DNA from 2 places in the Bacillus sp. VA13 genome. Region 1 is predicted to be linked to the other one. Evidence: a T-box and tRNA genes for the amino acid it is inferred to sense, from the RefSeq annotation. Region 1 holds a T-box; the other holds one or more tRNA genes.
What was found. A T-box is a leader RNA that pairs with one kind of tRNA and senses whether it is charged. The one in region 1 lies ahead of ileS (isoleucine--tRNA ligase), so its partner is inferred to be a tRNA-Ile.
Positions count from the first base shown of each region.

Region 1 (3,385 bases):
GCTATACTTGTGCTTCGGTTTGCGACAACCGGCTTGTGGGGGCTTTATCGCATGATTGCGTTTTAATGTGACAGTTTGATAGGGGCTTGGCAGCAGCCAAGCCTCTTTACATAGAAGGGAAAGACGATGAGCGATATATATCAGCACTTCAGAAAAGACGAGCGGGCCTTTATTGACCAGGCGCTCGAATGGAAAGGAATTGTCCAGGAGCAGTACAGAATGAAGCTGACCGACTTTTTAGACCCCCGAGAGCAGGTCATCCTTTCTGCTGTTACGGGACAGGCTGACGTTGGGCTTGCTTTTTCCGGCGGCTATGACAGAGCGGAGCGAAAACGGGCGATTCTGTATCCAGAGTACATCACTCCGGAAGAATCGGATTTTGAACTGCAGGCGTTTAACGTCCGTTATGCTGAAAAGTTTGTCTCTGTAGATCATCGTTCTCTGCTTGGTGCATTAATGGGCATAGGCTTAAAGCGGCAAAAGTTTGGTGACATCGTGTTTTCTGAGACATCAGTGCAATTGATTGTCTCAGCCGATACCGCTGATTTTGTGGCGGCACAGCTGACCCAAGCAGGCAAAGCGGCGGTCAGCCTAGAGAAAATTGACTTGTCAGACCTTAACATTCCAGCAGTTGATGTCGAAATAAGAGATGACACGGTTTCTTCTTTAAGGCTTGACGCCGTCTGCGCCTCTATGAGCAGACAATCCCGCCAGAAATCACAGACGCTTGTGAAAAACGGCCTCGTGAAAGTGAACTGGAAGGTAGTTGAAGACCCTTCATACATGGTGGCAGAAGGGGACATGCTCTCTATCAGAGGCTTTGGCCGATGCAGCTTAACAAAAATCGAAGGAAAAACCAAAAAAGACAAATGGAGAGTTACGTTTGAGCGACAAAAATAGTCGGTTTTTCAGTTTTTTTCTCCATCTGTGCGAAATTTGTTTTATAATGTGAACTAGATAACCGTACTGAAATGTAAAAATGGAGGTGGCATCATGCCATTAACGCCAAATGATATTCACAACAAGACGTTTACAAAAAGTTTTCGCGGATATGATGAAGATGAAGTAAATGAATTCCTAGCGCAAGTCAGAAAAGATTACGAAATTGTTCTCCGTAAGAAAACTGAGCTTGAAGCGAAAGTCAATGAGCTTGATGAAAGAATCGGACACTTTGCCAATATTGAAGAAACGCTGAATAAATCGATTTTAGTTGCTCAAGAAGCGGCTGAAGACGTAAAACGCAATTCTCAAAAAGAAGCAAAGCTGATCGTTCGGGAAGCGGAGAAAAACGCTGATCGCATTATCAACGAATCTTTATCAAAATCAAGAAAAATTGCCATGGAAATTGAAGAGCTGAAAAAACAGTCTAAAGTTTTCAGAACACGTTTCCAAATGCTGATTGAAGCTCAGCTCGATCTTCTGAAAAATGACGATTGGGATCATCTGCTTGAGTATGAAGTCGACGCAGTATTTGAGGAAAAGGAATAAATTCTCTGATTATCTTGACATTTTCTTAGCTTGTCGAATATAATACGTTCATAAATTCAGATGAAAAAACGGTTGAAAGGGACAGTCATGTTTCCTTCAGGCCTTTATAGCGACCCGGAGATGGTGAGAGTCCGGGATGGCCGGAATCATGTAGATCAGCCCTTAAGTTTCCTTTCTGAACTCACAGTAGGTTAGGACGTTCATCACGTTACGATGCTCGAGAGGAAAAAGCGTATGCTTGCTTTTTCTAAAAGGGTGGTACCGCGAGATAAGCTTTCTCGTCCCTTATGGGATGAGAGGGCTTTTTTTATTTTCTGAAAAAATGCAGTGGAGGAATGAAAATGGATTTTAAAGACACGCTCTTAATGCCGAAAACAGATTTCCCGATGCGTGGAAATTTGCCAAACCGTGAGCCTGACATTCAAAAGAAATGGGAGGGAGAGGATATCTACCGTCTTGTACAGGAACGGACGAAAGACCGCCCGAAATTTGTTTTACATGACGGACCTCCGTATGCAAACGGCGATATCCATATGGGCCACGCGCTTAACAAGATTTTGAAGGACTTCATTGTCCGCTACAAATCAATGAGCGGCTACAACGCGCCATATGTACCGGGCTGGGATACACACGGATTGCCGATTGAAACGGCTCTCACAAAAAACAAAAAAGTCAACCGCAAAGAAATGTCAGTAGCGGAATTCCGCAAACTGTGCGAAGAGTACGCTTGGAAGCAAATCGAGGGACAGCGTGAGCAGTTTAAACGCCTTGGTGTCCGCGGTGATTGGGAAAACCCATATGTGACATTAAAACCGGAATACGAAGCGCAGCAAATCCGCGTATTTGGTGAGATGGCAAAACGAGGCTACATTTATAAAGGTCTTAAACCGGTTAACTGGTCACCTTCAAGTGAATCTGCTTTGGCTGAAGCCGAGATCGAATATCAAGACAAACGTTCAGCATCTATTTACGTTGCTTTCGGTGTGAAAGACGGAAAAGGCGTTCTTGAAAACGGTGAGCGCATCATCATTTGGACAACAACGCCTTGGACAATTCCGGCGAACCTCGGTATTTCAGTGCACCCTGATCTTGAGTACAGCGTGATTGCAGTAGGTGAAGACCGCTTTGTCGTAGCAAGTGCTTTAGTCGAAAATGTTGCATCTGCATGCGGATTTGATCAATATGAAGTGACAAGAACGATCAAAGGGAAAGACCTTGAGAACATTATCGCTGAACACCCGCTATATGGCAGAGACTCTCTCGTTATGCTTGGCGAACACGTAACAACTGATGCCGGAACAGGCTGCGTTCATACAGCGCCGGGGCACGGGGAAGATGACTTTATCATCGGCCAAAAATACGGTTTAGATGTGCTATGCCCAGTTGATGCAAAAGGTGTAATGACAAGCGAAGCTCCGGGCTTTGAAGGCATGTTCTATGATGACGCGAACAAAGCGATCACACAGCAGCTAGATGAAAAAGGCGCGCTTGTGAAGCTTGAATTCATTACACACTCTTATCCGCACGATTGGAGAACAAAGAAACCAACCATTTTCAGAGCGACAGCGCAATGGTTTGCGTCTATTAAAGATTTCAGATCAGATCTGCTGGATGCCATTAAAGAAACCAAATGGGTTCCTGAATGGGGCGAGCAGCGTTTGCACAACATGGTTCGTGACCGCGGAGACTGGTGTATTTCCAGACAGCGTGCATGGGGAGTGCCGATTCCGGTATTTTATGCTGAAAACGGAGAACCGATTATTACGGATGAAACCATTGAACATGTTTCTGAATTGTTCAGGCAGCACGGATCAAACATTTGGTTTGAAAAAGAAGCGAAGGATCTTCTTCCGGAAGGCTTTACACATCCTGGCAGCCCGAACGGCACATTTACAAA
Region 1 covers NZ_JBVQPP010000001.1:78,707-82,091, forward strand. The annotation lists gene AC0C66_RS00415 (YggT family protein) at 1-66, shown strand, start outside; gene AC0C66_RS00420 (YlmH family RNA-binding protein) at 127-900, shown strand; gene divIVA (septum site-determining protein DivIVA) at 994-1,488, shown strand; T-box leader at 1,551-1,777, shown strand; gene ileS (isoleucine--tRNA ligase) at 1,830-3,385, shown strand, end outside.

Region 2 (3,385 bases), 1.5 Mb from region 1:
AGGAGTCCAAAAACCAATCAAGCTGTTCTGTATCTTTCCATTCATCAAATTGGGCAAATTCTGATCCCATAAAAATCAATTTCTTTCCGGGATGAGCCGTCATATAGCCGAGCAAAAGCCGATACTGGGCAAATTTCTGCCAATAGTCGCCAGGCATTTTATTAAGAAGGGATTTTTTTCCGTATACGACTTCATCATGAGAAAACGGCAATACAAAATGTTCACTAAACGCATACAGTAATGAAAACGAAATAAGCTGATGACAATACCGCCTTTCTTCTGGCGGCGTCTCCATGTATTTCAGTACGTCATTCATCCAGCCCATATTCCATTTAAAATGAAAACCAAGCCCTCCTTCCTCAACAGCACCTGTCACTTGAGGCCATTCCGTAGAGTCTTCCGCAATCATCATGACATGAGGATATGCCTCTCTCATGGTTTGATTGAGTTTTTTTAAAAATTCAACAGCATGTGGATTCGTATGGCGTTCATCCTGATTTGGCCAATACAGGAGATTAGCCACTGCATCAACCCTAAATCCATCTATATGATAGAGTTCCGCCCAGTACAACGCATTAGAAATTAAAAAACTATGAACTTCCGGTTTTCCCAGGTCAAAGTTTGCCGTGCCCCATAGCCAGTTCTCCCGATCACGTTCTTCTTGATATTCATAAAGTGGCTCTCCATCAAACATATAAAGACCATGTGCATCTTTACAAAAATGTCCGGGGACCCAATCCAGAATGACTCCGATGTTTTCTTGATGGCATTCATCCACAAACTTCATCAAATCATGCGGCGTGCCAAACCTGCTTGTCGGGCTGTAATAACCCGTTCCTTGATATCCCCAGGAACGATCATAAGGGTGCTCATACACCGGAAGCAGTTCGATATGGGTAAACCCATGCTCTTTGATATAAGGAATAAGCGACTGGCTTAATTCTTTATAAGAGTAATGCCTGCCATCAGAATGTTTCTTCCAGGAACCGAGATGAAGTTCATAAATAAAAACAGGTTTCTCATACAGCGTATTAGCCTTCTGTTTCTTTTGCCATTTTTGATCTTTCCAGTTATATCCTGCAAAATCGTAAGTAAGTGACGCTGTATTGGGCCTGATTTCTGAATAAATAGCATATGGATCTGCCTTCAGCCTGATCTCGCCGCTTTTCGTCACGATTTCATACTTATATCTTTCCTTTTCTCCTAAATTTGGAATAAACAACGTCCAAATGCCACCATCGTTCGCTCTGTGCATCACATGCTGTTCTCCTGACCAGCTGTTAAAGTCCCCAGCCACTCGTACTTCTGACGCATGAGGTGCCCACACACAGAATTCATATCCTCTTTGGCCATTCAGCTCGCGATAATGCGAGCCAAACAGCTGATAGCTTTTAAACAGACTGCCTTCGTGAAAAAGATAAACATCATGTGCTGTAGGGCTGGCAGCGGCCATGTAATCATCCTTTCTGACATCATAGTTTTCATTTATAGTATTTATTCGAAGAAATAAAAAAAAGCCCTTTCATGAAAGCGCTTATACTTATTGACAATTAACTTCATTTTCCGAAGAAAAACGAAATATATGGAGATTTTTGTTGCCTGTTTATAGAATATAGAATGATTCTAAGGCATGTCAGGATTTATAAAAAATAAAAAAACCTTGCAGGATATGCAAGGTTTCTGAATGACCCGTACGGGATTCGAACCCGTGTTACCGCCGTGAAAGGGCGGTGTCTTAACCGCTTGACCAACGGGCCGATGATTGAGAATTTATATGTGTAATCATATGGCGGAGAAGGAGGGATTTGAACCCTCGCGCCGCTTACACGACCTACACCCTTAGCAGGGGCGCCTCTTCAGCCACTTGAGTACTTCTCCATTTGGCTCCACAGGCAGGATTCGAACCTGCGACCGATCGGTTAACAGCCGATAGCTCTACCACTGAGCTACTGTGGAATATAAAGGTCATGGTGGGCCTGAATGGACTCGAACCATCGACCTCACGCTTATCAGGCGTGCGCTCTAACCAGCTGAGCTACAGGCCCATGACAATATAGAAATGGAGCGGGTGATGGGAATCGAACCCACGACATCAGCTTGGAAGGCTGAGGTTTTACCACTAAACTACACCCGCAATTTTATTTGGGGCGATTGATGGGAATCGAACCCACGAATGCCAGAGCCACAATCTGGTGCGTTAACCACTTCGCCACAACCGCCAAAATATATATTGATAAATGGTGGCTCGGGACGGAATCGAACCGCCGACACACGGATTTTCAGTCCGTTGCTCTACCAACTGAGCTACCGAGCCTTATTATTTAAATGGCGGTCCGGACGGGACTCGAACCCGCGACCTCCTGCGTGACAGGCAGGCATTCTAACCAACTGAACTACCGGACCATTTTGATATTTACATGTGAATTTTTTAGGTTGTACCCTTTAGGTACCCCTTATTTCATTCATATAATTTGGTTGCGGGGGCAGGATTTGAACCTGCGACCTTCGGGTTATGAGCCCGACGAGCTACCGAACTGCTCCACCCCGCGATGATTAAGAATATATATGGCGGAGGAAGAGGGATTCGAACCCCCGCGGGCTTTGACACCCCTGTCGGTTTTCAAGACCGATCCCTTCAGCCAGACTTGGGTATTCCTCCGTATAGTGGTGGACCTTGTAGGACTCGAACCTACGACCGGACGGTTATGAGCCGTCTGCTCTAACCAACTGAGCTAAAGGTCCATTGGTAGCGGCGGAGGGGATCGAACCCCCGACCTCACGGGTATGAACCGTACGCTCTAGCCAGCTGAGCTACACCGCCAAATATTTATTGAAACCAAGTGGAGCCTAGCGGGATCGAACCGCTGACCTCCTGCGTGCAAAGCAGGCGCTCTCCCAGCTGAGCTAAGGCCCCAAGAATGGTCGGGAAGACAGGATTCGAACCTGCGACCCCATGGTCCCAAACCATGTGCTCTACCAAGCTGAGCTACTTCCCGATTTCATGTAGATCATGGCGCGCCCGAGAGGAGTCGAACCCCTAACCTTTTGATCCGTAGTCAAACGCTCTATCCAATTGAGCTACGGGCGCAAAACTTAATGCCGAGGGCCGGACTTGAACCGGCACGGTAGTCACCTACCGCAGGATTTTAAGTCCTGTGTGTCTGCCAATTCCACCACCCCGGCGTGGATGGTATAGTTGGAGCGGAAGACGGGATTCGAACCCGCGACCCCCACCTTGGCAAGGTGGTGTTCTACCACTGAACTACTTCCGCAGAAATGGTGCGGATGAAGGGACTTGAACCCCCACGTCTGTAAAGACACTAGAGCCTGATTCTAGCGCGTCTGCCAATTCCGCCACATCCGCAACATATAAATGGTGAGCCAT
Region 2 covers NZ_JBVQPP010000001.1:1,576,291-1,579,675, forward strand. The annotation lists gene glgB (1,4-alpha-glucan branching enzyme) at 1-1,453, opposite strand, end outside; tRNA gene AC0C66_RS08135 (tRNA-Glu) at 1,686-1,757, opposite strand; tRNA gene AC0C66_RS08140 (tRNA-Ser) at 1,788-1,878, opposite strand; tRNA gene AC0C66_RS08145 (tRNA-Asn) at 1,882-1,956, opposite strand; tRNA gene AC0C66_RS08150 (tRNA-Ile) at 1,969-2,045, opposite strand; tRNA gene AC0C66_RS08155 (tRNA-Gly) at 2,061-2,134, opposite strand; tRNA gene AC0C66_RS08160 (tRNA-His) at 2,144-2,219, opposite strand; tRNA gene AC0C66_RS08165 (tRNA-Phe) at 2,239-2,314, opposite strand; tRNA gene AC0C66_RS08170 (tRNA-Asp) at 2,327-2,403, opposite strand; tRNA gene AC0C66_RS08175 (tRNA-Met) at 2,473-2,549, opposite strand; tRNA gene AC0C66_RS08180 (tRNA-Ser) at 2,567-2,659, opposite strand; tRNA gene AC0C66_RS08185 (tRNA-Ile) at 2,666-2,742, opposite strand; tRNA gene AC0C66_RS08190 (tRNA-Met) at 2,745-2,821, opposite strand; tRNA gene AC0C66_RS08195 (tRNA-Ala) at 2,842-2,914, opposite strand; tRNA gene AC0C66_RS08200 (tRNA-Pro) at 2,920-2,996, opposite strand; tRNA gene AC0C66_RS08205 (tRNA-Arg) at 3,012-3,088, opposite strand; tRNA gene AC0C66_RS08210 (tRNA-Leu) at 3,098-3,183, opposite strand; tRNA gene AC0C66_RS08215 (tRNA-Gly) at 3,198-3,272, opposite strand; tRNA gene AC0C66_RS08220 (tRNA-Leu) at 3,278-3,364, opposite strand; tRNA gene AC0C66_RS08225 (tRNA-Lys) at 3,375-3,385, opposite strand, start outside.
Region 2: it has a tRNA-Ile gene. The T-box ahead of ileS (isoleucine--tRNA ligase) is inferred to sense a tRNA for this amino acid. The anticodon was not compared.